Regions from separate parts of the Bacillus sp. CIS52 genome, predicted to be linked through region 2. Evidence: a T-box and tRNA genes for the amino acid it is inferred to sense, from the RefSeq annotation. Region 2 holds a T-box; the other holds one or more tRNA genes.
The links. The T-box of region 2 lies ahead of ACH32G_RS11190 (valine--tRNA ligase). A T-box ahead of a tRNA ligase gene usually reads a tRNA of that ligase, here a tRNA-Val.
Positions count from the first base shown of each region.

Region 1: it has a tRNA-Val gene. The T-box ahead of ACH32G_RS11190 (valine--tRNA ligase) is inferred to sense a tRNA for this amino acid. The anticodon was not compared.

Region 1 is NZ_JBIUFR010000001.1:747,063-762,334, reverse strand. Features, by position in the region: gene ACH32G_RS03355 (methionine biosynthesis PLP-dependent protein) at 1-751, shown strand, start outside; gene metC (cystathionine beta-lyase) at 744-1,919, shown strand; tRNA gene ACH32G_RS03345 (tRNA-Val) at 2,056-2,128, shown strand; gene ACH32G_RS03340 (WD40/YVTN/BNR-like repeat-containing protein) at 3,344-4,456, shown strand; gene ACH32G_RS03335 (hypothetical protein) at 5,429-5,791, shown strand; partial or broken gene ACH32G_RS03330 (hypothetical protein) at 5,799-6,072, shown strand; gene ACH32G_RS03325 (hypothetical protein) at 6,350-7,147, shown strand; partial or broken gene ACH32G_RS03320 (hypothetical protein) at 7,243-7,370, shown strand; gene ACH32G_RS03315 (hypothetical protein) at 7,434-7,802, shown strand; gene ACH32G_RS03310 (Kelch repeat-containing protein) at 8,002-9,321, shown strand; gene bla (class A beta-lactamase) at 9,630-10,550, shown strand; gene ACH32G_RS03300 (putative quinol monooxygenase) at 10,632-10,913, shown strand; gene ACH32G_RS03295 (MDR family MFS transporter) at 11,011-12,423, opposite strand; gene ACH32G_RS03290 (MarR family transcriptional regulator) at 12,566-13,039, opposite strand; gene ACH32G_RS03285 (glycoside hydrolase family 53 protein) at 13,260-14,363, opposite strand; gene galT (UDP-glucose--hexose-1-phosphate uridylyltransferase) at 14,415-15,272, opposite strand, start outside.
Region 2 is NZ_JBIUFR010000002.1:258,104-273,375, forward strand. Features, by position in the region: gene hemB (porphobilinogen synthase) at 1-695, shown strand, start outside; gene hemL (glutamate-1-semialdehyde 2,1-aminomutase) at 724-2,013, shown strand; gene ACH32G_RS11175 (LysM peptidoglycan-binding domain-containing protein) at 2,146-3,711, shown strand; gene ysxE (spore coat protein YsxE) at 3,745-4,767, shown strand; gene ACH32G_RS11185 (hypothetical protein) at 4,782-4,973, opposite strand; T-box leader at 5,145-5,366, shown strand; gene ACH32G_RS11190 (valine--tRNA ligase) at 5,425-8,067, shown strand; gene ACH32G_RS11195 (bifunctional folylpolyglutamate synthase/dihydrofolate synthase) at 8,126-9,418, shown strand; gene ACH32G_RS11200 (prepilin peptidase) at 9,558-10,310, shown strand; gene ACH32G_RS11205 (SPOR domain-containing protein) at 10,437-11,438, shown strand; gene ACH32G_RS11210 (Maf family protein) at 11,582-12,151, shown strand; gene radC (RadC family protein) at 12,183-12,878, shown strand; gene mreB (cell shape-determining protein MreB) at 12,970-13,983, shown strand; gene mreC (rod shape-determining protein MreC) at 14,014-14,877, shown strand; gene mreD (rod shape-determining protein MreD) at 14,874-15,272, shown strand, end outside.

The DNA.
Region 1 (15,272 bases), on a different contig from region 2:
CGATGAAGACTGTTTACGCTCCAAATTAACGGAAAACACGAAAGCGGTATTTGTTGAAACGCCGACAAACCCGTTAATGCAGGAGGCGGACATTGAAAAAATCGCCCGGATTACGAAAGAAGCCGGCCTGCTCTTGATTGTCGATAATACGTTTTATACCCCGGTCATCCAGCGCCCGCTTGAACTGGGAGCCGATATCGTCATTCACAGCGCCACAAAATATTTAGGCGGGCACAATGATCTCCTTGCCGGTCTTGCTGTCGTAAAGGATGAAGAGCTCGGCGACATCATGTTTAATCACCAAAATGCGATCGGAGCCGTTCTCCCGCCATTTGATTCGTGGCTTTTAATGAGAGGGATGAAAACACTCGGGCTCAGAATGCAGCGTCATGAAGAAAACGCCCGTGAACTTGCAGAATTTTTAGAACAGGAAGAAGAAATCGCCGACGTGTTATATCCCGGAAAAGGCGGAATGCTTTCTTTCCGGCTGCAAAAAGAGGAATGGGTCAATCCGTTTTTAAAGGCGCTGAAAACGATCTGTTTTGCAGAAAGTCTCGGCGGGGTGGAAAGCTTTATTACATACCCCGCGACACAGACGCACATGGACATTCCGGAAGATATCCGTATCGCAAACGGCGTCTGCAACCGCCTGCTGAGATTTTCAGTGGGAATTGAACATGCAGAAGACTTGAAGCGGGATGTAAAGCAGGCATTACAGCAAGTAAAAGAGGGGGCCGTGTCATATGAGTAATCAAAATTGGACGCTGGAAACCCAGCTCGTGCACAATCCATTTAAAACTGACGGAGCTACAGGAGCCGTCAGCGTGCCGATTCAGCATGCTTCCACATTTCATCAGTCTTCCTTTGAAGAATTCGGGACATATGATTACAGCCGCTCCGGCACACCGACAAGAACAGCGCTTGAAGAAACGATCGCAGGTCTTGAAGGCGGAACGAGAGGCTTTGCTTTCAGCTCCGGAATGGCGGCGATTTCGACGGCGTTTCTGCTCTTATCCCAAGGCGACCATGTTCTCGTCACGGAGGATGTATACGGCGGAACATTCCGCATGGTGACAGAAGTGCTGTCCCGTTTCGGAATCGAACACACTTTTGTCGATATGACGGACACAGAAGCGGTTGCCCGCGCCATCCAGCCGAATACGAAAGCCATCTATATGGAAACACCGTCAAACCCGACGCTCGGCATCACGGACGTTAAAGCCGTCGTCGAGCTGGCAAAAGAACACGGCTGTCTGACATACCTTGACAACACTTTCATGACGCCTGCACTGCAGCGGCCGCTTGATTTCGGCGTAGATATCGTGCTTCACAGCGCGACGAAATTTTTAAGCGGCCACAGCGATGTGCTGTCAGGCCTTGCCGCCGTCAAGGATGAAGAGCTCGGCAATCAGCTGTATAAGCTGCAAAACTCATTTGGAGCGGTGCTCGGCGTTCAGGACTGCTGGCTCGTATTGAGAGGCTTAAAAACATTGCAGGTCAGACTGGAAAAAGCGAGCCGGACGGCTGAACGGCTGGCTGCCTTTTTTGACGGGCACCCCGCCGTCAAAAACGTTTACTATCCCGGCCTTGCCGGACACCCGGGAGCCGATATCCATAAACGGCAAGCAAGCGGAGCGGGCGCCGTCCTGTCCTTTGAACTGGAAAGCAAAGAAGCCGTCAAAAAGCTGGTCGAAAATGTATCTCTTCCGGTATTTGCGGTCAGCCTAGGCGCCGTTGAATCCATTCTCTCATACCCTGCAACCATGTCGCATGCCGCCATGCCGAAAGCGGAGAGGGAAAAACGCGGCATCACAGACGGCCTTCTGCGCCTGAGCGTCGGGGTCGAAAACGCCGAAGATTTAGAACGCGACTTCGAACAGGCATTGAAAAAAATAACTCCCGCCAAAGTCAGATTATAAATGAAAAGGGCGGCGCCAATTGAGCGCCGCCCCTTTTTTTATTTTTGATAAAAAAGTGTTGACGAACGGCTAAGCAGGATATATAATTATAAATGTCAGAGAGACAACAACATACCCAGCAACACATACATATCATGATTCCGTAGCTCAGCTGGGAGAGCGCTACCTTGACAGGGTAGAGGTCGCTGGTTCGAGCCCAGTCGGAATCATACACTGCGGTTAGAGGCGTTATATCAACGTTTCTAGCCGTTTTTTATTGCGTTGACTTAGTCGTATTAAGGCGCAGGGTAGCGGCGGGCCGTTACCGTGTTTGAACGTTTCTTATTCTATTAAACTGGAATAGGAGGCGTTCTTTTTTTTATGGATGATATTCGAAAAGGGAAACCAATTAAACGAACACGCAGGCGTAAACTTCGTGATCTCAATGACTTAGACGGATTATTTCAGACGCTCATCACGATAAATACGCGCTTTAAAACACTGCGAATGCTGTATAACATTCAGAAGATGATACTTAACAAAAGTAGGTAAGCTTACGTAAGTCTAGTAGATGCTATTAAAGATAACCCAGACAGTAAAGTCAAAGATACAATAAAGTTGAAGAGCATTTATAGAAACAAACTGCTGTAATGGAAGCGACTGTTGAACCTCAAAAGCTAGAATGAATATGGCTTATGATAGAGGTATCTCTATTTCCTCTCAATCACTTCATATACCGCCAAGGGGTTATTTGCCCTTGGACGGAAAAACATGGCTCTAGCAATACGAGAAGATACACAGAAGATTGAGAAGGTCAAATCTAGATTATACGAGTATGTATTTATTTAAAACATGAATTAAAACTTGGTGAGATAACAGAGTATATTTTTAAACGAAAACGTAAAACTGTTGACACTGCTCTTAAAGAAATCTGTCCAAAGGCAATTTAAAAAATTATTTTAGTACACGAAAATCTTAAATCAACCAATAATGAAGATTGGGCAAATGCAGTACATACCTGCAGAAGAATTATAAAGAGATTGCTGATTCTCTTTACCCACATATTGAGCAAGTCTACTAGCAAAGAGTTTTCATCTATTGTTGGGTTACATTTGAGATTTAAAGGTCAGATCGCGTCATGAAGCAGTAAATAAAGGAACTCATGCAGAAGTGACACTTGATGAAGTAGAACTAATACATTATTTTACTTATTTAGTCGTTAGATACATTTTATTGTTTAAATTATTGGTAGGATATGAAATTCACTTTGGCTGATTGCTATTTTATTTGATAAAATTCACAGTCATACCTGATAGTGAAAAAGTCCTTTATCCATAGGTGTGATTCTATTATTTAGGATGAATTTACTTTTTTTAAATGATATGTTAATATTGCGAAATGAAAATATTGAAATGATTTATAATTATTAGATTATGGAGGTACATATGAATAGAAAAAGTAGTATGTTATTGAAAGTAGTTTCCTCAGTTTCTATTTTGGGTTGTGTAGGTTTTCTAACTGAGTCAGGTCCACAAACTTCTTTTATAGACAATGTAGCTTCTGCTGCAGAGGTAGGCATTCTTCCTAGTGAAAATGCTTCATTATTATCTGAGTCGGGAGATATAAGTCATTATAATTTTGTTAATTCTAGTTCAGTTTTTAATTATACTGATAACAAATGGGTTTATAAATCATCAACAACACCAATTAAAGATGTGAAATCATTTGATGGCAAAAACCTATATGCTACTGCAGACGATGGTTATTATGCAAAAATACTAAAATGGAATAATAGTTTAAAAGTATGGGATCAACTTGGGAGTTTTAGAGGCGGGCCAATTTTTGATTTGATCAAAACAAGTGATAATAAATTTGCCGCCGGTGGAGGAGAATCACGCACATATGGGACCACTTCAACAATTTTCACATCAATTGGCGGTGATGCGAACTGGTCACAGAAAGTCAATGGCTATAAATCCAAAAACTCAAGTTACACCACAGGTGGCTACTTAGGTGTCGTGTTCACTGGAGTTGCAATTGATGATAAGATTCTTATGTTTGGTAACTCATATGCTACAAACTATATAAGTGAGTCTTCTGATGGTATTAATTTTACTAGAAAAGGAAGTTTTGATGGTGAATATTTTGATGCCATTTACAATGGAGATAAGGTTGTGGCTGTTGGCCAACAAGCAGGAGGGACATTTAGCGATTATGGTTTAGTTGCTGTTTCCTCTGATAAAGGCGAAAATTTTAAAACGACGGTACTGGGGTATAATACTCCTCTGAATTCTGTTACATATAAAGATGGTGTATACATTACTGTAGGAGATCTTGGAGCAATTTATTATTCTGAGGATGCAGACAATTGGACTAAAGCAACTTCTCCTACAACCAACAAACTAAATGATGTTGAATGGGATAACGTAAATAACCGTTTTGTTGCAGTGGGGGATTCTGGAACTGTTTTATTCTCCTTAGATGGTAAACGATGGATTTCCATTAACAGTGGAATAAAAAATAATATTAACGGTGTTATTATGGCGGAAAACTCATAATAATAAATGAAACAGGCAATATCTTTTTAGGTATTGCCTTTATAATATAGTCAAATAGAAACACTATAGCTGATGACACAAATCTTCATTATTGGCCGACTAAGCTAGGGTATAGGTAATCATTTGAATCTGAGCGCGGAAGAATGGGTGGATGGAGAAATCACTACTTTTAATGAGTACACAAGGAGCCAGCTGCGGTGACGTGTGGATCAATGGTTTTTACGGATTCGAACATGATGAGCTTGAATGTAAATTGGTAAGGTTAATATATAGTTAAGGTATTTCCTTGACCTTTTTTATGGATATACTGATAACTATAAGTGATCGTGGATAAACCTCCTTGCTAGATTCTCGTTTCTCCGAAATCCATGCTTAAAATATTCCAATCTATAGAAAGTATATCTGGACGGTATTGGAATGCAGACATTTGAGTTCAATAAAGAAATATCGGCCACGTTATCAAGCCCCCCACCATTAACTGAGGGGGGCTTCTTATTAATTTGGAAAATGCGTTGACTAACAATCCATATTCAAAAAGATCAATTGCTTTTAGATTCACCGTTCTTTTTGCTCCTGACAATCTTTTTGTCGACTAAATCACTTTATTTAAGTTGAATTGGTTGTTAGAACATCATGTGATGCACCTCCTTTAAAAAGCATACACACATATTAGAGGGCTGAAAATTACCCGTATGAATTGGGATACGGCGGTCCACATGGCTTTTCGCATGGAGCCAACATGCGGCAACTGGTCAACAGCTTTAGAAACTTCATCCTAACAGGGAAGTGCGGCAAGCATTGGGAATATAAAGGAATATAGGCTTACAGCTATGAAGGATGTATGAATATCCGTCAGACGGCGAAGGAAAGGCAATCTCCATGTGTCGTGACGGTTCGTATGCGGTTGGACCTTCCCATTCATCCGCTGTTATGTCAGAGGGACGAAAAGACATGTTTTGAGGAGGAAGCGGAATGATTAAATTCACACGGCCATCGCCTATGAAGAAAACATGCTCGATGCACCCGGAAAAGAAATCTGTCAGAGCGGTTTCGTTTGCTGATTTTAACGGCAATTCTGTAACAATAACACTTTGTGAAAAGTGTCTGGCTGATTTAAAAAAGAAAGCCGCGGCTGAGTACAGGGGCGTGATCGAGGAGCGGGCCAAACAGAATCGTTTCAAGATTGGCGATCATGTGTATTTAAAGCATTTGGGAGTAGTCGGCGAGGTGAAAAACATGGAAGGCGTTCAAGCGGCAAACAGGACAGACACAGACGAAATCCGAATGGCCACCCCTAAGGAAATCGCAGAATACAAAAAGCAGGAGAAGCAATAACAAGGAAATTCTATCAGCGGTATTACTAACGGGAGCGGCGGCCGTTGCTCCGTCTGCTTCCGCGGCTTGGTCTGGCTGGCAAAATCAATCCGTGTAGAGCAGTCGGGTGTTCACGTATGCCCCCACTTATACAAGATTTTAAAACGGCAACGCCTCTGAAATTATTCAACGTGAAAACAATCCAGAATAAGAGCGTAAAGGGAATATATTCCATCAATCTGGAATCCGGCAAGGGGAACTACATGGGAACATTTGAATCAGTCAATTGTCATATCAAATAAGGGGGATTCGATGGCGCTAAGAATAGTTTTTCTGCTGATGGGGTTAGGATTCTGGTTTTATTTTCATTACGAATAAAGGCAGGAAAGAGAAAGTGGACCTTGCTTTGATTGGGGCAATCATTTCGTTCACGGCTACGACGTTTTTTCAAGATATTGATAAGTAATAGAGAAGAGGAATGACAAATGAACCCGATTTAATAGTATTTTTTAAAAAACTAAAGAAAATCCATAATTTGCCGATCTTAAAAAGAGACTATTTAGAAGAGGAGGAAATGTTATGGATGTTGTTGGTTTGCTTAAGAGTATTGGGATACCAGGTTATATAGCTGCTGCAGGTATCTTAGCTTACGGGTTAGTTGTAACATTTAGGCCAATAACTACTTTAACTGCCAATATATTTGAAAAGAAGCTTTTTTCTAAAGAGAAATTGTTTACAATAATGATTTGGCGTCACTTTTGGCAGACAGTATTTTGGACAGCGGTTTTTCTTTCTATACTAAGCTTGAGCAATTTACCAGAATGGACAGTTAATTTCAATACATCTACGACGGTTGGTACAATAACTGCTACGATTGGAGAAATATTATTCATAATTATATTGTTTATCAAAGAATTTGAGGACAAGGACTGGGGATTTTCGAATTTTTTCAAACCATATTTGGCAAGGTGTAGCATTGTTATTATTTTTGTAATATGTTTAATCTTGTTCTACGTTGCGCTTGATGGTTTTATAATCGGAAGTACCAAAGATGAGAACCAATTAACTAAACTAATTTGCATCCTGGCTCTTCCTTTTGTTTTTTCTTTACCAGTTCCGTTTTTAATGAGGCCGGTATCCAGATTAGTCGAATGGTCAAAAGATAAATATATTGTTATAGATAGATCCGAACAAGAACGTCAACAAAATCCTTCAACAAATGAAGAGAGTGAGGACTATTGGTATGTTTTACATGCAATCAGCAAGGAACTTATTTTGTTAGGAAATGAACCAAAGCCCAAATTATGCACGGAAACAAAGATAATAAAATTAGATGAACTATGTGATAAGAAAATGTTTATAAAAGACAAAGCTTAATATAGTCCAAGACGGAAAGCCTGCGGACACTGATCATTGCACAGAATCACTGTGCTCTGATTGGTGTCCGTTTTTTATTTGAACGGAGGAATGACATGAAGCTGGAAAAGAAAAAGCTCAATAAAACACGCAGGAGCGCTCAGATCGTTTCTGGCAACAAATGATGAACACGAACATGCAAACACTTAAACGAGGCAAGGGCGGCGCATTTAAGCGCAAATAAGGGGAGGAATCAGAATGCAAGTTAATCATTGAATACAAACGAGCTTTAAGAGAAACAAGAAAAATGTATCGGCTCTACAAAGATACGGCTGAAGTCAATCTGACGGCTGAACAGATCAACGACAAAAAGATTATCAGTAGCATGATCAGTGACATTGAATTCACTCTCGAATGGCTGCAAAACGGAAGACAGCCGGGCGCCCGCCGAGGTGCTGACAGAAGAGACGCATATCAAAGGACGATTCTTGCTGATCCGCGCTTAATTGATGCGCTCCAGGAAGAATACGTAATCGTTCAAGAGGTTGATGGAGAGGTAAGTGATTGGGATAAGGAAAGAATCGCTGATGCCCTTTTTAAAAGTGGAAGATTGTTGGTCAGCTGTTGTCCAAACTTCAAGCGGGTGCGCTGGCGGCTATCTATCCAATTCGAATAAAAGGTATAGAATTTCGATTGCTGGTGATAATGTTCCGAAAAAAACGAAAAATTGCGTATAGAAGGTTTCAGGTCTATAAACAAGTTGGTCGCTGAACTAATGCTTTACAAAGTAAAGATCATTATTTATAAAGAAATTTAAAAATTCACCGATAATAGTATTGTTCTTTACTAGATTAACTTTTCGGAGAGTGATTTTTTTGAAGAAAAACATAATTATAGTTTTGTTTCTTATTTTTTTTAGTGCGTTACTCACTACTACTGCTTCAGTAGAAGCTCAAAATGCAGATCAAACTGGAGTGAAAACTTGGGAAGGTAAAGAGGATTTACCAAAGGGACTATCTCTTTTTAGCACTGCAGTTATTGACGGTAAAATCTATGTAATTGGTGGTAATAATAACGGCAAAGTTCAAAACCAGATTTATGTATATGACCCTAAACAAAATAAATGGATTGAAAAAGTTTCTATGAATGAAGGGAGAGAAGGTGCAGCTATTGCAGTTGTTGATCATAAAATCTATGTAATCGGAGGTTATGGCGAGGATAATTCTGGTTCGAAGACCTATTTAAAAACTGTTGAAATATATGACATTAACACAGATTCATGGACAAAAGGTATAGAATTACCTAAATCTCTAACGGGATCATCTGCAACAGTTATAGGGAAGGATATTTATTTAATAGGTGGATTTAATCCTAGTGAAGGTCCAACTTCCAATACTTATATGTACAATACTGAGACTAAAACCTGGTCTGAAAAAAGTTCTCTGCCGATTCCATTAAGAGCTTTAAGCACAGCAACAGTAAAAGAGAAAATTTATGCTATTGGTGGCGAAAATAAAAGTGGTTTTAGTAATAGCATTTTTGAGTATGATCCCAAAACTGATAATTGGACCTTTAAATACTCTTTGCGGGATAAATTAAGCTATATAGCTTCTACGGTTTATAATAATAAAATTTATTTAATGGGAGGATCAGATTCAAGTAAAAAAGCATCAAATAGTTCAGTAATTTATGACCCTGTTGCAAATACAGTTAATGATTTTCAAAATCTAACCAGTTCTCGAATAGCTGCAGGTGCGGCAACAATAAATAATAATATTTTTATTATCGGGGGAACTACTAAAGGTGGCTCTATTGCCGTAGATACTTCAGGTATGATGAAAACAGTTCAGGTGTATACAGAGAAAAACCCAGATGATAACTTGGGAGATCCGAGTTCTGGTGGCAATATTCCTGAGGAAGGGAACGCTGATCGAGCTGTCCTTACTATAACAATGACAAACGGACTTGAAAAAGAATTTGATCTTTCGATGGAAGAGTTAAATAATTTTGTTAACTGGTACGATAAAAAAGAGTCGGGAACAGGCCCTTCTAGATACGAGATAGACAAACACGACAATAATATTGGTCCGTTCGAGAACAGAAAAGATCATGTTATTTTTAAGAATATCCTTACTTTTGAAGTGAGTGAGTATTCAACCAATAAAAGCAGTAATCAGAGTGACAAAACCTCTTAACAAAAACAGATTTACATAAAAACCCCTCAAATTATTTGTTAAATGGTTAATGCTCTTTTGAGCCAAGGATCTTTCCTGTTAGAGTATTATCTATTAATCTAACGTTGACGTGCGGGCCTTGACCGCCTTCACAGGAGGCAGTAAACATTTCTGCTCGATTGATTGACTCTGGCTGTTTACCGTCAGCAGGCGTTTTTTAGCTGCTTTCCTAACTGTCACGGAAAACATTTCACAGGAAAAATATTGACTGTTTTCCTGTTTGTGATGTTTATTAGAAGGAGTATGAAAAATCATTATAATGAGGAGGTCTGGATGTGAAAAATAAAGCGAGAATACAAGTTGGAATATGCATTGGGCTTTTATGTTTAAGCTTTACCGGTTTCAGCCCTTTATTCGGCTCAGCGCATGCTGAAGCGAAATCCATAGAAGACACAAAAATGACAAGCTGTACAACGAACAAAAAATTTGTTCAGCTTGAGAAAAAATTTGATGCCAAGCTCGGGGTTTATGCGATTGATACGGGGTCAAATAAGACAATCGCCTACCGGCCGAATGAACGGTTTGCTTACGCATCAACCTATAAAGTTCTGGCCGCAGCTGCTGTTCTGAAGAAAAGCTCAAATGAAAAACTTAATGACATCATCCGCTACACCAAAGATGATCTTGTTACATATTCTCCAATCACAGAAAAACATCTGGATACAGGCATGAGCCTGAAAGAAATCTCCGAAGCCGCTGTCCGTTACAGCGATAATACCGCCGGGAACCTATTGCTCCAGCAGCTTGGCGGCCCTAAAGGTTTCGAAAAGTCATTGAAACAGATCGGGGATCATGTAACGAAAGCTGATCGATTCGAGACGGATTTAAACTCGGCGATTCCCGGGGATCGTCGTGACACAAGCACCGCAAAAGCACTGGCAACTGACCTTAAGACTTTCGCTTTGGGTAACACTCTCACGGCTGACAAGCGCACGATTTTAACAGATTGGATGCGGGGCAACGCTACCGGCGACGAACTGATTCGGGCAGGCGCTCCCGCAGGGTGGGAAGTCGGCGATAAATCCGGAGCCGGAAGTTACGGCACACGAAACGACATTGCGATCGTTTGGCCGCCTGACAGAGCTCCAATTGTTTTGGCAATCCTGTCAAACCGGTTTACAGAAGATGCCGATTATCATAATGCTCTTATCTCGGAGGCTGCAAAAGCCGCCCTTGATGGCCTTAAATAAACATTGCCGTTCATTGCGGTATTTTTTTCGATAAATGTGATAATGTAAAGCCATAAAATGATGGGAAGAAGGGGAATTGTGATGCATTACATAACAGCATGCTTAAAAATCATCAGCGACAGAGACCTTAATGAAATCATGAAGGAATTCAAAAAACTTGAGGAAGAAACGAACAAAGAAGAAGGCTGTATTCAGTTCCATGCTCATCCGCTTGAACCATCAGAACGCAAAATCATGCTTTGGGAGATTTGGGAAAACGAAGAAGCTGTTAAAATCCATTTCACGAAAAAGCACACAAAAGACGTTCAAAAACAAAAATTAACGGAAGTAGAATGGTTAATGAAAAGCAATGTGAGTGAGTAAAAGGCTTTGTCTGTTTGGCCGACTCTTCCAGCAACAATCATCAGTTTCATTCACTAAAACCCTTGCTGCGCAAGGGTTTTTTACTTTGAAAAGTTCTTTATATCGCAGTCTTTTTATGGGTAAGGAACAGACTTGGAATGAAGATGGCCGCAAGGATGATGACGGATATTAAGAATCCGGCATGGTAGCCTTTTAAACTGTTCGAAATCGTCGGCTGCAATCCTTGTATGACAGTTGCGGTAACGGTTGCGATCACAGCTGACCCAAAGCTGGAACCGAGGTTTTCAATCATATGAATACCGACACCTGCTTCCGGAAGCTGTTTACTGTCAAGACCTGTATAAGCGTCACTCATCAATGGGAGCATAATTCCTCCAAAACTGGTGCCGCGGATAAACAATATGACGGAAATCCAAATCATACTTGTGTTATCGGTGATAAAAATAAGCGGGACAGATCCGATCAGCGACAGAACAAGACTGACCATAACCACGTATTTCGCACCAATCTTATCAATCATTTTTCCGGTCAGCGGACGAGTCACGAGCATTCCAACTCCTTGAGGGATTAAAGCGAGTGCTGCTTCGACTGCCGTGAAATGCCGGAAGTTTTGAAAAAACAGCGGAAGTATTAACATCGGCCCCATGATGGCAACATTCGCTAAGAACAACCCGATCGCTGATGCTAAGAAGCTCTTGTGAGCAAACAAATTCATCGGCAGCACGGTTTGATTTTTTTTGATTCGATTATATACGAGGTAAATCGCTGCTGAAACAAGACCGATGACCATCCAAAAGATCGTGTCACTATTGTTAAATGATGCATGATCCGCCGCTTTCGTAATACCGTACATCAATGCCGCGCTCATTAATGACAAATTGATAATCCCGAAAATATCGAGTTTCCGATCTTTGTTGAATGGTTCAAAGTCCGGAATGGTTTTCATCATAAGCGGTGCAGCAATCAAAACGATGAACACGTTGATGTAAAAAATCCAATGCCATGAAGCACCTTGGACGATGAAGCCTCCGATGACAGGTCCTAAGATCGGGCCGAAGATCATAGGGGTGCTGACGATTGCCATCACTTTTCCCAGGTTTTCCTGACCTGCCGTTTTAACCAAGAGTGTTGACATAAGCGGAGTGATAATGCCGGCGCTGAATCCTTGAAGCAAACGGAAGAAGATGAAGCTGGAAACGTCACGGCTCATTCCCGCAAAAACAGAAATGACACCAAAGGCGATGACTGAGCCGATGAAGATTTTCTTGCCGTTATATTTGTTCATAAGCCAGCCGGATACGGGTACTGCAATCGCAAGTGCTAACATATAGCCTGTAACGGACCACTGAATGGCATCCAATGTCGTGTGGAAGTCTTCAGTCAGTTTGCCGATGGCGATGTTTACCATCGTAGAATCAAGCATTGGAGCGATTGCTCCCAGTGCAATAGCCCAGGCGGCAGTGAGAATTTCTTTTGGCAGCCGAAGTTCATTTCTTTTATGTGTTGACATATTATTCTCCTCTCAAAATTGCTGTCTTTGTTTCCTTGTCAACAAAATAATAGAGTGTTTTTGTTTCTTTGTCAACAATAAGAGGGGTATAAAAAGGCAGCCCGTTTTCATGGAGCAGGGCTGCCTGTTGTTTTATTCATATTTATTCCGATTTTATGTCTGCACCAAGTTTCTTTATTTCTGAATCCAGATGCCTGCTGTATGTTTCCACGAAGTTCAGCATCGTGTCAAATTGTTCATCAGTTACTTGTTCAAACACGATTTCGTCCCGTTCTTGAAACTCTTTGTGCAATTCCTCGTGAATTCTATAAATGACTTTTCCTTGCTCGGTAAGCCTGAAATAGATTTCTTTCTTGTTAAGCGGCTTCTGATAGCTTTCGATAAGGCCTTTATTGATAAGCTTCTTCGTTAATTTACTTATGGCGCCTCTTGTCATATAAAGGGACTCCGCAAGTTTAGTCACATTGGCGTCTTCAATTTTTTCGATTTTTTCGATGCAATGCACTTCAGAAGGTTTATGCCCCTTAAGGCTTTCTTCCATCTTCAGCCTATTCAGCCACACCATCTTGTTAAAAAAGTCCCTGAAATTCGTGAGGAGCTGTTCTTTTTTGTCCATGGCCCGTCCTCCTGCTCGGTGGTGCTTACACAATAGTATAAAATTTTTGTTTCTTTTTCAACAATCGTAAAGCTGTTTTAGGAACTGAGAGTTAACCGAAACGTGGTTTTTCGGGTATTTTTCTTTCCGTATTCGTTACTTGCTCTTTTTCATAACAGGCCAACTCTACAGCCTTATAAAAAAGCAGGCTGCGCAATAGCCTGCTTGAGAATCGCATCAATCATTTTCCTGTTGCGGCGTCATAAAAAGCGTCGATTGCGGTGGTGTATTTCAAGACGTTTTTAGACACTTTTGCGGTTGCGCCTAATGGATATGCGTCTGACAGAACGCTGGAGTGAGCCTCGGGCTCCCAGTAAAATACGCCGGTTCCTTTACTGTTCGGAACCGCTTTCACCAGTTTTATGGTGTCTTTTATGGTCCAGTAGGAATCTTTAGGATTATTTTCATCTCCGCCCAGTTCAACCACCATGACTTCCTTGTTGTAGCGGGAGGCGATGTCATTTAAATTAGAGGATAATTGGCCGGTGAGCTCCCAGTACGGCTTACCCTCCCAATAGGGGTAGAACGAAACGCCGATGATGTCGGTTTTGCCGCCATTTTTAAAGAATTGATCAAACCACCATCTGAATAGGCTGTTGTCCGTGCCGTGTGCCAAATGGCTGATTACCTTGGTGGCCGGGCTGACGGATTTCACGGCATCATAGCCTTTGTTCAATAAGGCGGTCAATTTGCTGAAATCGTTCGTGCTGCCGTCGGGCAGTAAAATTCCTGAATTCATTTCATTTCCTACTTGCACCCAATCAGGGGAGATGCCGTTATTTTTAAGTTCTTTCATGACGTCGTACGTATGGTTATACACCGCTCCCTGCAGCTGGCTGTTTGAATAGCCGGTCCATTGGTTCGGCTTGATCTGATGGCCGGGATCGGCGAACACATCACTGTAATGGAAGTCAACCATGACCTTCATTCCTAACGCTTTTGCCCTTTTGGCCGCTGCAAGTACGCCCGCTTTGTCACTATAGCCGAGCATGGTCCATGTTGTGCCGTCTTTCAGCCAATAATAGCTGCTTGGCGGATTCACAAACACTCTCAGTCTCACGGCATTTATTCCGTGATCTTTAAGGATCTGCAAGGCATCTTTCTGTTTCCCGCCGTCATCCAGCCAGCGCACACCTTCATCCTCCATTTGTTTCAGCCAACCTATATCAGCGCCATAGGCAAACGGGGCATCCGCTTTTGCTTTAGGAGACTTCTCAATGAATGTAAAAGCGGTGAAAATGAGGGAAAGACAGATGACGTTTACAAATACACGTTTTTTGAACATCACAATACCTCCTGATAAAAAAGATTGTTGATTGAGTTCACTCTGAATGTTTCAGCTGCCATTCTCCAATAACGTCGTGAAACGCTGAAACGCCTGAATGCCTTCGGCTGTCATTTTAAAAACGCCTGCATCGGTCAGCGCGCGTAAAAATACATTCGCGGTTTCTCTTTGTAAAACAGCGGCTGCATTTTCTGGTGTCACGTCTTTATCCGCTTTGATGTTTTCAGCCCACGGAAGATGAATGTCTTTGATGTCATGAGGTTCATTCAGTAAATACTTTTTCACTTCTGCCAGCTCATCTTTCAGGCGGGGAGGTAAAACGGCGAGCCCCATCACTTCAATCAGACCGATATTTTCTTTTTTGATGTGATGAACGTCTTGATGCGGGTGAAAAATGCCATCCGGATAATCTTCGGAGATGCGGTTGTTTCTGAGGGCGAGATCGATTTCAAAATCCGTTCCCCTGCGTCTGGCAATTGGAGTGACGGTATTATGGAATTCATTCGTCTTTGCGATGACGCCGACAGTTTCGTCTGTATATTCCCGCCACTTTTCAAAAACATATGCAGCCGCCTCAGTCAGCAAATCCGGATCTTTTGCCCGCAGGCGGATCACTGATACCGGCCACTTCACGACAAAAGCCTGAACGTCTGGAAAATGATGCATACGAAAAGGATAAAGGGAGTCCGCTTTTGCCATCGGAAACTCATGAGCGCCGCCTTGATAATGATCGTGTGAAAGAATGGATCCCCCTACGATCGGTAAGTCTGCGTTTGATCCCGCGAAATAATGCGGGAAGATTTCCGTAATGGCCAGAAGTCTTCTGAAGCTGCCGCAGCTGATGTTCATCGGCTTGTGCGTGCTTGAAAGGAAAATGGCGTGCTCGCTGTAATACGCATAAGGTGAATA
Region 2 (15,272 bases):
ACGATCACGGCATTGTGCAAAAAGGGATTGCTGAAATTAAAAAGCATTATCCTGAAATGATCGTCATCGCTGATACATGCCTCTGCGAATACACGGACCACGGCCATTGCGGTGTCGTCAAAGACGGAGAAATCCTCAATGACGAGTCGCTTGAACTGCTGGCTCAGACAGCCGTCAGCCAAGCCAAAGCAGGCGCTGACATCATCGCTCCTTCAAATATGATGGACGGTTTCGTCACAGTAATCAGAGAAGCGCTTGACAAAGAAGGGTTCACAAATATTCCGATCATGTCTTATGCAGTGAAATATTCAAGTGAATTTTACGGTCCGTTCCGCGACGCGGCTGACAGCACACCGCAGTTCGGCGACCGAAAAACTTATCAGATGGATCCGGCCAACCGCCTGGAAGCGCTTCGTGAGGCAGAATCAGACGCCGCAGAAGGCGCTGACTTTTTAATCGTCAAACCGTCTATGTCATACTTAGATATTATGCGTGATGTGAAAAACCGCCATCGCCTGCCGCTGGTCGCTTATAATGTGAGCGGGGAGTATTCCATGGTGAAAGCTGCAGCCCAGAACGGCTGGATTAAAGAAAAAGAAATGGTGCTTGAAATTTTAACGAGCATGAAACGTGCAGGCGCTGATCTGATTATGACGTATCATGCAAAAGATGCAGCAAAATGGCTTGCTGAGTAACGATTTCATTTGACGGGAGCTGAGGCAGATGAGAAGCTATGAAAAATCAAAAGCCGCTTTTAAAGAAGCGCAGAAACTGATGCCGGGCGGAGTGAACAGTCCGGTGCGCGCGTTTAAATCAGTTGATATGGATCCGATTTTTATGCAGCGCGGCAAAGGATCGAAAATTTTTGATATTGACGGCAATGAATATATTGACTATGTGCTGAGCTGGGGGCCGCTCATTTTGGGCCACACCAATGACCGCGTCGTTGAAAGCCTGAAAAAAGTAGCGGAAAACGGGACAAGTTTCGGGGCATCCACTGAAGTGGAAAACGAACTGGCCAAATTGGTCATTGACCGTGTGCCGTCTGTTGAAATCGTGCGGATGGTCAGCTCCGGCACAGAGGCGACAATGAGCGCCCTTCGTCTGGCAAGAGGATATACCGGCCGCAACAAAATTTTAAAATTCGAAGGCTGTTACCACGGCCACGGTGATTCACTGCTGATCAAAGCGGGATCCGGAGTGGCGACACTCGGTCTTCCGGACAGCCCGGGCGTACCTGAAGGGATTGCGATGAATACGATTACCGTTCCGTACAACGACTTGGAAAGCGTTGCACTCGCATTCCGGGAGTACGGTGAAGATATCGCCGGAGTCATTGTTGAGCCGGTAGCCGGCAATATGGGCGTTGTTCCGCCGCAGGAAGGGTTTTTACAAGGGCTTCGTGACATTACGGAACAATATGGCGCGCTGCTCATTTTTGATGAGGTTATGACCGGTTTTCGCGTGGACTATAACTGTGCGCAAGGATATTTCGGCGTGACGCCTGATTTAACGTGTCTCGGCAAAGTCATCGGCGGCGGTCTTCCTGTCGGTGCGTATGGCGGCAAAGCCGAAATCATGGAAAGAATCGCTCCGAGCGGTCCGATCTACCAAGCGGGAACCTTGTCAGGAAATCCGCTTGCCATGACAGCGGGACTTGAGACGTTACAGCAGCTCACACCTGAATCTTATCAAGAATTTGTGAAAAAAGGCGATATGCTTGAAGAAGGCATTTCAAAAGCCGCTGAAGCACATGGGATTCCGCACACGTTTAACCGTGCGGGTTCAATGATCGGATTCTTTTTCACAAACGAGCCTGTCATTAACTATGAAACAGCCAAATCATCTGATTTAAAGCTGTTCGCCAAATATTATAAAGGGATGGCTGACGCAGGTGTATTTCTGCCGCCGTCTCAATTTGAAGGATTGTTTCTCTCCACTGCGCATACAATGGAGGATATCGAAAAAACCATTCAAGCCGCTGAGAAAGTGTTCCAGACGATCAGCCGCTGATACCGAAAAGCCGATGCAAGCAAGTCTTGTATCGGCTTTTTTCAATGTCTCCTTTATCATATTTATCCATATTGCGGCATACACCTTTAGTGACATCTAATTGTAAGGATTAGATGAAAGGAGGATATGAACTTGCCGCATAATCACCGGTTGCAATTTTCTGTTGAAGAATCAATCTGTTTCCAAAAAGGACAGGAAGTTTCTGAATTACTTTCGATTTCATTAGACCCTGATATCAGGGTGCAGGAAGTAAATGATTATGTCTCAATTAAAGGATCATTAGAACTTACTGGCGAGTACAACATAGATCACAGCAGTCAATTCGAAGAGCTTGGAAGAGAGCTGAGACATGTAGAGGAAGTGAGGGCGAGGGAGGATGGCACAGCTGAGCTCCTTCATTGCTTCCCGGTGGACATCACGATTCCGAAAAATAAAGTGAGCCACCTCAATGACGTTTTCGTTTTTATTGATGCCTTTGATTATCAGTTAACGGATTCAAGGATCTTAACCATTCAGGCTGATTTGGCAATTGAAGGGCTGCTTGAGGAATCCGAGCCAAAAGAGCCGGAGATCCCTCTGTATGTGGCGCCTGAATTTGCCAGAGAAGAAATGATCAATCTGGCTGACCATCGCTCTGAGGAAGTAAACGAACCTGAATTAGTGATACGCCATAGGCATGAAGAACCTCTGCCTGAAGCTGAAGAACCCCTGGCTGTATCAGAAGAAGCGGCACAAGAAGCCGGGGAGAATGAGGAAGAGACTCCGCCTATACTCAGGCAGGAGGAAGAGGAAGAAGAGGAGGCTGAGGAAACTGAAGAACCTGCCCCTGTTCTGAGGCTGGAAGAGGCGCCGGAACCTGTCTCATATACTGAGCCTCCCCCTCCCGCTGCCATCCTGGAGGAAGAAGAGCCGGAAGAGCCGGAAGAGGCTGAGGAGCTTGAGGAGCCTGCAATCATGGCGGCTGAGAGGAATGAACCTGTATCTGGGGATGATTCAGCAGAAATGCTTGAAGAAACAGCAGATGATGTTGAACCGTTTTCCCCTGCTTTTACTCTGACCCCGCATGCCGATAAAGCAGAGATTGAGGAACAGCCCGTCCTTCAAAAAGAAGAGGAGCCTGAGGCCGAACCGCTTCTCCGTCAGAGTGATCAAGAGGAGGCGGAAGAAGCCGAAGATGAGCCTGCGGTTTTTGAAGAAGAGCAGGCGCCCGCTTATCGCGAGTTCGTTCTGGAACCGCGGGAAGAGGAATTTTACAGCGCACCTAAGTTTCTTGAGGAAGAAGCTCAAGCTGATGAAGGATTTGAAGTTGAGGTGAGGAAGATGGCGCAGCCGGAGGAGGAAACCGGGGAGCCTCTTGATTTGTCCTTTCAGTTTTCCAAACTGCCTCCTGAGGAACCGGCGGCATCTGAGCCGTCTGAGCCGCTTAAAGCAAGAGAGAATCAAGAAGCGGCATCGAAAACGGAGCAGAAGGAAAATGACAACTCTCATTATTTGACGAAATTATTTACAAGAGAAGAAGAAAAGTTTTCAAGAATGAAAATCTGCATCGTCCAGCAGCAAGATACAATCGACCGGGTGTGTGAACGATATGACATCACATCCCAGCAGCTCATTAGAACGAATGCTTTATCGTTTGATGACGAACTGGAAGAAGGTCAGCTTCTGTATATACCTGAATATAATAACAGCCATGCGTAAGCACAAAGAGGCCGTAAAAATGTGGTGAATGGAATGGAAGCAGTCCAATCAGTGCTTCAGGAATACGGGCTGGCGGCCGAATATATTGAGCCTGTCAGCCCGCATGTATGGAAAGTCTACTCAAACCACGGCATTTTTGCTTTGAAACAGCTCAAGCCGGCCCGCAGCAGTGAATTTACGGACTATATGATTGAGATTGAGGAGAAAGGCTACCGTTCATTTGTTCCGATTTACCGCACGCATGCAGGCGATTTTTTTGCGGGAAGCCGCACGGAGGCGTCTTATTATTTAATGCCCTGGCTTCAGTACGATCAGGAAGAAGAACGGGATCAAAAACATGTTTACCTTTTTAAAGAGGTGGCGAAGCTCCATTCCGCGACCGTGCGGGACATCCAAATCCGGACTGAAGATATCAGCGGCTTTTATGAACTGACGAAAAGAGATTGGGAAAATGATAAGCTCGTCTATGAACAATTTGCCGACCGGGCGGAAAAAGAGTGGTACCTTTCTCCTTTTGAATTGCAGGCTGTTACGTATCTTACAGAAACGGTTTCAGCTGTTAATTTTGCTCTTGAACGTCTGGAAGAATGGTTTGACGCGGCAAAGGATCATGACAAAACGAGAGCGGTGATCAATCACGGCAGCTTATCGAGCCGCCATTTTCTATATAATGATGTGGGAACGGGCTTTTTTACAAATTTCGAGAAAGCCGGGCTCGGACCTCCGCAAAATGATCTGCTCGGCTTTTACTCCAGAATGTTCAGAAGCTATCCGAAAGCGTGTCCGGAGTGTCTTGAATGGTTTTATACGTATCACAAATCATTCCCCCTCCGTGAAGCGGAAATCAGCCTGTTCCTCAGCTATATGGCTTATCCGAGCGGCATGTACAAAGTGCTGAAACGGTATCAAACCGGCCAAAGGGGTTCTGAGAAAGAAGAGTGCACGCAGTTATTAAGAGCGTTTTGGCAGATGAAAAATGTTGAACCTTTTCTCATGAAGGTGTATCAGATTGAGCAGGAGAAAAAAAGAAAGGCGGAAAACGAGTCCTCTTCATAGCGGGACTCGTTTTTTTATATCCATTCCAAATGCAGGGCGCATGCTAAAAAAAGCAGGATGGCAAGCAGCAGGACGTCAAAAGTCGTCGGAAAGAAAATCGTCCTGATCCCCTGAAAGATCGTAATCGGTATAATGACTTGCGCGGATACAAGGCGGACCTGTCTGGCCCACGGGGGGAGCGAATAAGAATTGAATTTTTTTCTCACGGCAATTCCTCCTTACATTCGCCTTTCTTTGTATCGTATGTGAGGGAAAGGGCGGGGTGCATGCCCATTTATGTATGACGGCAGCGGTTTTTGGAAAAGATGATTGACGAAACAAAAACACTTTTACTATAATAAAGAACATAATAAATAAGATCATGAGCTGATATAAATACACCTGCTTTGAACGGGAAGAGTACAAGAAAGACGCATGAAGAGAGAGAAGCTACTGTGCTGAAAGGCTTCTTATGCCGTCTCATTGGAAGGTCGCCCGGGAGCATAATTTCTTGAACATACAGTAGAGAAATTCGGGCCGCACCCGTTATCCGTTTAAGTGCATGAACAAATCTGTTCATGAAAAAAGGTGGTACCGCGAAAGAGCTTTTCGTCCTTTATCAGGATGAAGGCTCTTTTTTAGTTGCTCAGCCATTTCTAAACATGCTGGAGGGTTATCATGGATACAAACGAACAAACAATGCCGACAAAATATGATCCGTCTGCGATTGAAAAAGGCCGCTATGATTTTTGGCTGAAAGGAAAATATTTTGAAGCGGGCGGCGATCAAACGAAACAGCCGTATTCTGTCGTCATTCCGCCGCCGAACGTGACGGGCAGGCTGCACCTCGGTCATGCGTGGGATACGACGCTGCAAGATATCGTTACGCGTATGAAACGCATGCAGGGCTATGACGTGCTCTGGCTTCCGGGTATGGATCACGCCGGGATTGCCACTCAGGCAAAAGTCGAAGCGAAACTCCGCGAACAGGGTACAAGCCGCTATGACCTTGGCCGCGAAAAGTTTCTTGAAGAAACGTGGAAGTGGAAGGAAGAGTACGCTGATTTCATCCGCAGCCAATGGGCCAAAATGGGACTCGGGCTCGATTATTCGCGCGAACGTTTCACTCTTGATGAAGGGCTGAACAAAGCCGTGCGTGAAGTATTCGTCAAATTGTACGAAAAAGGTTTGATTTACAGAGGCGAATATATCATCAACTGGGACCCTGCCACAAAAACGGCTTTGTCCGATATTGAAGTGATTTACAAAGACGTACAGGGCGCGTTTTATCATTTGCGCTATCCGTTAGCAGACGGTTCAGGCTCAATTGAAATCGCGACCACCCGTCCGGAAACGATGCTTGGCGACACGGCTGTCGCGGTTCATCCTGAAGATGAGCGCTACAAGCACTTAATCGGCAAAACGGTGATTCTGCCGATTACAAACCGCGAAATTCCGATCGTCGGCGATGATTACGTAGACATGGAATTCGGATCAGGAGCCGTTAAAATCACGCCTGCCCATGACCCGAATGACTTTGAACTCGGAAACCGCCACAATTTAGAACGGATTCTCGTCATGAATGAAGACGGAACAATGAATGAAAAAGCGCTGCAATATAACGGAATGGACCGGTTTGAATGCCGCAAAAAACTCGTCAAAGACCTTCAGGAGACAGGCGTTCTCTTTAAAATCGAAGACCATATGCATTCAGTCGGACACAGTGAGAGAAGCGGCGCCGTTGTTGAGCCGTATCTGTCCACACAATGGTTTGTCAAAATGCAGCCGCTGGCCGATGCGGCGATTGACCTTCAGTCGAAAGAAGAGAAAGTTCACTTCGTTCCTGACCGTTTCGAGAAAACGTACCTGCACTGGATGGAAAACATCCGTGATTGGTGTATTTCCCGTCAGCTTTGGTGGGGCCACCGCATCCCGGCTTGGTATCATAAAGAAACAAAAGAAGTGTATGTCGGCCTTGAAGCGCCTGAGGACAGCGAAAATTGGGAACAGGATTCAGACGTGCTTGATACATGGTTCAGCTCAGCGCTGTGGCCGTTTTCTACAATGGGCTGGCCTGATGGAAATGCTGAAGACTTTAAGCGTTATTACTCAACCGATGTGCTTGTGACAGGGTATGACATCATCTTCTTCTGGGTATCCCGGATGATTTTCCAAGGTCTTGAGTTTACCGGCGAGCGCCCGTTCAAAGACGTGCTGATCCACGGCTTAATCCGTGACGAGCAGGGCAGAAAAATGAGTAAATCCCTTGGGAACGGCGTTGATCCGATGGATGTCATCGACAAGTACGGAGCGGATTCACTGCGCTACTTCCTGGCAACCGGAAGCTCACCTGGACAGGATCTCCGTTTCAGCTATGAAAAAGTGGAATCCACATGGAATTTCGCAAATAAAATTTGGAACGCTTCCCGTTTTGCTTTAATGAACATGGACGGCATGACGTATGACGAACTTGATCTGTCCGGTGAAAAATCAGTTGCTGATAAGTGGATTCTTACAAGACTGAATGAAACGATTGAAGACGTTACCCAGCTTGCGGATCGTTATGAATTCGGTGAAGTCGGACGCCATCTGTACAACTTTATCTGGGACGATGTGTGCGACTGGTATATCGAAATGGCGAAGCTTCCGCTGTACGGGGAAGATGAAGCGGCGAAGAAAACAACCCGCTCTGTTCTTGCTTACGTGCTTGACCAGACGATGCGTCTTCTGCACCCGTTTATGCCGTTCTTAACAGAGGAAATCTGGCAGCACCTTCCTCATGAAGGCGAGTCAATCACGATCAGCTCTTGGCCTGTTCCGGTTCCGGAACATACGGACAAAGAGGCAGCGGCGGATATGAAACTGCTTGTTGAATTAATCCGTTCTGTCCGCAATATCCGAAGTGAAGTTAACACGCCGATGAGCAAACAGGTTGAACTTTACATTAAAACATCTACGGAAGATATTGCCGGACGCCTTGAGAAGAACCGTTCTTACGTTGAGCGTTTCACAAATCCGAGCACGCTGAAAATCGGGACGGATATCACCGCGGCAGACAAAGCGATGACAGCGGTCGTCACCGGAGCGGAAGTGATTCTGCCGCTTGAAGGGCTGATTAACATCGATGAGGAAATCGCCCGTCTGCAAAAAGAATTCGACAAGCTGACAAAAGAAGTCGAACGCGTTCAGAAAAAACTCGGCAACGAAGGATTCATCAAAAAAGCTCCTGAGCAAGTCATTGAAGAAGAACGCGCAAAAGAGAAAGACTACACGGCAAAACGCGAAGCAGTCCGGCAGCGGATCGCAGAGCTGAAAGGCTGATAAAACAGCGGGGCGGTTTCCTAAGAAACCGCCTTGTTGTATAAAAGAGGGGATTTCATTGTTTAATACGTACAAAGAAGCGATCAGCTGGATTCACGGCAGACTTAAGTTCGGCGTTAAGCCGGGCCTTCTCCGTATGGAAAGGCTGATGGAAAAATTGGAACATCCGGAAAAGAACATCCGCGCCATTCATGTCGCGGGCACAAACGGCAAAGGCTCCACCGTCTCTTTTATCCGTTCCGTGCTTCAAGAAGCCGGTTATACGGTCGGCACATTCACATCTCCCTACATCATTACGTTCAATGAGCGTATCAGCGTCAACGGCACGCCGATTTCTGATGAGGAATGGAGAGCGCTCGTTAATGAAATCAAACCGATAGTCGATGAGATTGATAAAACCGATGCCGGAACGGTGACAGAATTTGAAATCATTACAGCGTGTGCATTTTTATATTTTGCGAAGCGGGATGATATCGATTTTGTTATTTTTGAAGCGGGGCTCGGCGGCACATTCGATTCAACCAATATTGTGAAACCGCTTTTGTCGGTCATTACAAGCATCGGACATGACCATATGGCGATTTTAGGCAATACCATCGAGGAGATCGCCGGGCAGAAAGCCGGTATTATTAAAAATGCCACTCCGGTCATTACAGGTGTCAATCAGCCGGAAGCACTCGGCGTTATTGAAGCGGAGGCCGAAGAAAAGCAGGCTCCGTGCCAGTCGCTATATAAAACATGCAGACTGTTTAATGGTGCGGCGCTTCCGTCCGGCGAAAGCTTTTCGCTGGAAACGGAAACGAAATGTTATGAGGACGTTCAAACGTCGCTGATCGGCATTCATCAAAGGCAGAATGCGGCCTTGGCGATATTGGCCGCTGAATGGCTGAATCGCCTGAAAATCACTGCCATTTCTGAAGAAGCATTGCGAAACGGTCTGAAAAAAGCTTCATGGCCGGGCCGGTTTGAACAGCTTCAAAGCCGCCCTTTAGTGTTTGCGGACGGCGCCCATAATGAAGAAGGCGTTGATACGCTGACACAAACGATCAGGCAGCGATTTGCCGATAAAAGCGTCCATGTCGTATTCAGCGCATTAAAAGACAAACCGTATCAGGAAATGATTAAAAAGCTTGAAACCGAAGCAGATTCCATTCATTTTGCGTCATTTGACTTTCCGCGTGCCGCAAGCGCCGAAGACCTTTACAATGCAAGCGGTCTTGCGGATAAGAGCTTTGATGAGAACCCGGACAGTGTGAAAGAGTGGATAGAACAAAAAGACGGAGCGGATGATGTCATCATTATTACCGGTTCTCTATACTTTATTTCAGAAATGAGAAAGCGGCTGATTTGACAGCCCCTGGAACACCCGGCAAGCCATTTTACGGTTTTGCCGGGTGTTTTTATGAGGAAAACACAATTTCAGCCATTTCAGGCATGATATTTTTCTATGCTACAATCTGAGCCAGATTGATAGAAAAGGTGTGGTCTGAATGCTTTTCATTCTGTTTGTTCTCGGTCTGATTTTCGGTTCTTTTTTTTATACAGTCGCATGCCGTATTCCGCTTCGAATCTCGGTTATTTCGCCGCGTTCATCCTGTTCGTTCTGCGGCTTGCCGCTCTCTTGGGGGGAGCTTGTGCCCGTTGTTTCCTATATCCTGCAAAGAGGAAGGTGCAGACACTGCCGTACGAAGCTGTCAGTGATGTATCCGGCAGCGGAATGCTGGACGGCATGTTTATTCACGGCTGCCGGTATCCATTTCGGTTTCTCAAAAGAGCTGCTAATCGCGCTGTTATTTTTGTCTCTGCTGATGATTGTTACTGTGACGGATCTGCAATATATGCTGATTCCTGACAAGGTTCTGCTGTTTTTTCTTCCGCTTTTTATCGCCGGCCGTATTTTTTCTCCGCTGGATTCATGGTATGCGGGGGTTGCCGGAGCTGTTTGCGGATTTGCTCTGCTTGTTTTTATCATGTTTGTCAGTAAAGGAGGCATCGGCGCAGGTGATGTGAAGCTGTTTGGAGTGATCGGACTTGCGCTCGGCGTGAAGCTCGTCCTTATTGCATTCTTTCTTTCCGTTATAATCGGAGCCGTATACGGTATGTGCGCCGCAGCGGGAGGCAGGCTTGGTAAAAAGCAGCCTTTCCCGTTTGCGCCGGCCATCGCAGCCGGGAGCGCTGTGAGTTACTTATACGGTGAAGAGCTGTTCGCGTTTTACATCACACTCGCTTCAGGCGGGGCTTGAAAAATTTGGCGAACGTTTTTTGGACAAGACGACAAAAGTCTTGTTCTTTTTTTTTACGCCTATGCTAAAGTGTGAACCATGATCAGTTCAAGGTACGGCCAAGACGAATGCAAGGGGGAAGAGACGTTGAAAAAAAGGAAAAGCAAAAAGAACAGCAAAGCCAAAAACAATGCCCTTAAAGTAACGATTAACGGAAAAGAAGAAACGATGTATGGACAAGAAGATGTGAATGAAGGCGGGGAGAAAACCGTCACATTTTCAAATTGGGAAGAAACAAAGAAGGCGGAGCAGGAGATTGCAGCATCTCATGAAGAACCGAAAGAAGAAGACTTCAATTGGGATGATGAGAAGAATCATGAGGTATTTGAAGACGATCCGAAAGTCGTCCCGCCATACCAGAAGAAAAACAAGGGTCCTCATTTTCCAAAAAAGAAGCAGCCGTCTTCTCCAGTTAAAAAAGCGGTCACGACAATTGCCGTTGCGGCTGTTTTAGGCACCGGCCTCGGCCTTGTCGCCTTAAATATGTCGGGAAGTAAAGAAGCCTCCGCCCCCGCCTCCGCTGACAAAGGTTCACAAGGACAGACGGTGAAAGCGGGAGACGTTTCAAAAGACAAATCAGAAACAAGCGGCACAGGAAACGCGGAACAGTCAGACGGAAACTATAAAACATTTGCGGTGCAGGCCGGAAAATTTTCATCAGAAAAAGGAGCGCAAACGCTTGTTGACCAGCTGACTGAAAAAGGATACTCGGCTGTCTCTCTGGCAAAAGAAGACGGGTACACATATGTGATAGCGGGTCTTGCAGCGGAAAAAAGCTTATCACAGCAATTGGGACAGACGCTGATAGACCATGATTTTGAGGCTTGGGGCGGAAAAGAGCTCAGCTTTGCGGTCGATTCAGGATTGGAAGGCTCTTTTAAACAAGCATCTGAGCTCTCGGCCAAAGCGATTACCGGCAAAGACATTTCAAAAACGGATGTGGCTGAAGCAGCCAAAGCCGCAGACGGCGCAGACGCCGCTGACAAAAAGCAGAAAGAGGCCGTGCTTCAAGCGCTGAAAGAACTGGAAACGTCCGGTTCCGAATCCGGCTGGAAAGCCCAAAAACAGCTTTTAAGCGTTGTGAAATAATAATCTCTCAATTCCCGTCATCCGGCGGGATTTTTTATTTTGTCATCAAAAAGTTATTTTTCTGAAATTGTGGTTGCCCGTTTGATTTGGTAGGATAGACAAGTATCTTTTTTTCTTAAGCAAACCCTGAAAGGATGACAATCATGACAAAACGCTTAATACTCGCATCACAATCTCCGCGAAGAAAAGAACTCCTTAATCTTCTTCAGATTCCTTACAGCATTATTGCGAGCCGCACAGATGAAAAATTAAATCGAAACCTTTCGCCGGAAGAAAACGTCCAATGTTTGGCCGAGCAAAAAGCCGGTGCTGTATTGGCCGAAAATCCCGATGCAGCCGTTATCGGCGCTGACACGATGGTGTGCATAGACGGCGAGTGCCTCGGCAAACCGCGTGACAGAGAAGAAGCGGCACACATGCTGCGGAAGCTTTCCGGCCGAAGTCATCAAGTCATTACGGCGGTCAGCATTCAGACGCATGACCGGAAAGAAACGTTCTGTGACACGACGGAAGTGACGTTTTGGCCGCTCAGTGAAGACGAAATACAGCTCTACATTGAAACTAAAGAACCGATGGATAAAGCAGGTGCATACGGCATCCAAGGAAAAGGCGCGCTTTTAGTGAAAAAAATAGACGGTGATTTCTATTCTGTCGTCGGGCTTCCTGTCGCTAAAACAATGAGAGCCCTGAAAGAATTTAATATAAAAGCTTGATGTTCAAACCGGGAAGGGGAACAAGGAGGGGTTGATCATCCGTGATCTGCCGTTAAAATTAAGAGATTTCCCCGAAAATGAAAAACCGAGAGAGCGGCTTCTGCACTTCGGAGCCGAACATCTGTCTAACAATGAACTGCTTGCCATCCTGCTGCGGACGGGAACGAAACACGAGTCCGTCATGAACCTCTCTCACCGGCTGCTGCGGACGTTTGACGGGCTGCGCCTGTTAAAAGGCGCTTCTGCTCAGGAGCTTTCCAGCATTCCCGGAATCGGCACGGTGAAGGCCGTTCAGATTCTTGCCGCAATTGAGCTGGGCAGCCGTATTCATAAGACTGCCGCCGGGGAGCACCGGGTCATCCGTTCTCCCGAGGACGGGGCGAAGTATGTGATGGAGGATATGCGCTTTTTATCCCAGGAGCATTTTGTCTGTTTATATTTAAATACTAAAAATCAAGTCATTCATAAACGCACCGTTTTTATCGGAAGTCTGAATTCATCTATTGTCCACCCGCGGGAGGTGTTTAAAGAAGCTTTCAAACGATCCGCCGCATCCTTCATTTGCGTTCACAATCATCCTTCAGGAGATCCTACACCGAGCAGGGAAGATATAGAGGTAACCAGGCGGCTTTTTGAGTGCGGAAATTTAATCGGCATCGAGCTGCTCGATCATTTGGTCATTGGTGACAAAAAATTTGTGAGTTTAAAGGAAAAAGGATATTTGTAACACTTTTTTTTTCGTTGATTTAAGATATAATAGATTTTATGAGTTTTTCCCTTTAGGGTATTTTTGCTTTAAGAAAGGAAGATACATACATATGTTCGGAATTGGTACAAGAGACCTTGGTATAGATTTGGGAACTGCGAATACGCTTGTGTTTGTTAAAGGTAAAGGAATTGTTGTGAGAGAGCCGTCAGTCGTTGCTCTGCAAACGGATACGAAATCGATCGTTGCGGTCGGTAACGATGCGAAAAACATGATCGGAAGAACTCCGGGCAACGTGGTTGCGCTCCGTCCGATGAAAGACGGCGTTATCGCTGATTATGAAACAACTGCGACAATGATGAAATATTACATTAATCAGGCTGTGAAAAATAAAGGATTATTTGCGAGAAAGCCGTACGTTATGGTGTGTGTGCCGTCAGGTATTACTGCCGTTGAAGAACGGGCGGTCATTGACGCGACAAGACAAGCGGGCGCACGCGACGCTTATCCGATTGAAGAACCGTTTGCGGCAGCAATCGGCGCGAATCTTCCTGTATGGGAGCCTACGGGCAGCATGGTCGTTGATATCGGCGGCGGAACAACTGAAGTGGCGATCATTTCATTAGGAGGCATTGTCACGTCTCAGTCAATCCGCGTAGCCGGTGACGAAATGGACGACTCAATCATCAGCTATATCAGAAAAACATATAATCTGATGATCGGTGACCGCACGGCGGAAGCCATTAAAATGGAAATCGGTTCAGCAGAAACCGGTGAAGAAAATGCGTCAATGGAAATCCGCGGCCGCGACCTTCTGACAGGTCTGCCGAAAACGATCGAAATCACGGGAACGGAAATTGCAAATGCCCTGCGTGATACAGTTCTTTCAATCGTTGACGCGGTGAAGAGCACGCTTGAAAAAACACCGCCTGAGCTGGCCGCTGACATTATGGACAGAGGCATTGTGTTAACCGGGGGAGGCGCCCTGCTCCGCAACCTCGACAAAGTCATCAGCGACGAAACGAAAATGCCTGTACTTATCGCTGAAGATCCGCTGGATTGTGTTGCGATCGGCACTGGAAAAGCACTGGAGCACATCCATCTTTTCAAAGGAAAAACAAGATAATCAGGAGTTAAATAGAAGAGGTGTATCACGATGCCGAACAAACGGTTAATGCTATTACTTCTGTGTATTATCATATTGGTGGCTATGATTGGATTCTCGCTGAAGAACGGCCGTAATACCACCTGGCCTGAAAAGCTGATCGGTGATACGACGGGAGTATTTCAAAATATTTTTCACACGCCTGCCGAATATTTTGCAGGGTTCTTCGGGGACATAAAAGACCTGAAAAACACGTACAAAGAAAACGAACGCTTAAGACAAAAGCTGGACGGACAGACACAATATGAAGCGAAGCTCCAAGAACTCAAAGATGAAAACAAGAAGCTGCGTGATGAACTCGGACATGTCAAATCGATTTCCGACTATGATCCGATTTTAGCGACCGTTATCGCCAGAAATCCTGATCAATGGTACAAGCAGATCATGATCAATAAGGGAACGAAGCAGAAAGTGGCCAAGGACATGGCGGTCACAAACGAAAAGGGTGCGCTTGTCGGGAAGATCAAAAGCAGCGGACTCAACAGTTTCACATCAGCCGTTCAGCTGCTGAGCGATGTTGACCGCAATAACAGAGTGGCCACCAAAATCTCCGGCAAAAAGGGAAGCAAAGGCTACGGTTTAATTGAGGGGTATGATAAAAAGAAACAGACCCTGAAAATGACCATCCTTGAACCGGATGAAAAACGCGAAGTGAAAAAAGGCGACCTTGTGGAGACCTCCGGAACGGGCGGCGTATTTCCTCAAGGGCTGACGGTCGGCGAAGTAACCGATGTCGAATCAGATGCTTACGGCCTGACGAAAATCGCTTACGTTAAACCGGCTGCCAACCTGTATGATCTTGACCATGTCATCGTTGTCAATCGAAGCGTAGCAACAGGGGAGGAAGGATCGTGAAACGTTTCCTTCTCCCTTTGATTATGATTTTAGTCTTTTGTGCGGAAAGCATCTATACAGATCTGGTGCATTTTCCTTTCGTTTCCGACGAGCAGCAGGTCGTTCCGCATTTTCTTTTGCTTGCGCTGATTTTTATGTCCGCTTATATCAACCAAAAGCATGCGGTGATCTACGGTCTCATTTTCGGACTTCTTTATGACATCAATTATACGGGTGTTTTAGGCGTTTATATGTTTGGTTTTGCCGGTTTATGCTACCTGGCGGCCAAAGCGTTTAAAGTGCTGCAGACAAATGCCCTGATGGTCATTCTGGTCGCTGTGCTGAGCGTATGTGTGCTTGAATTTTACGTTTACGGCATTCAGACGTTAATCCGCAGCGGCACAATGACGTTTAAC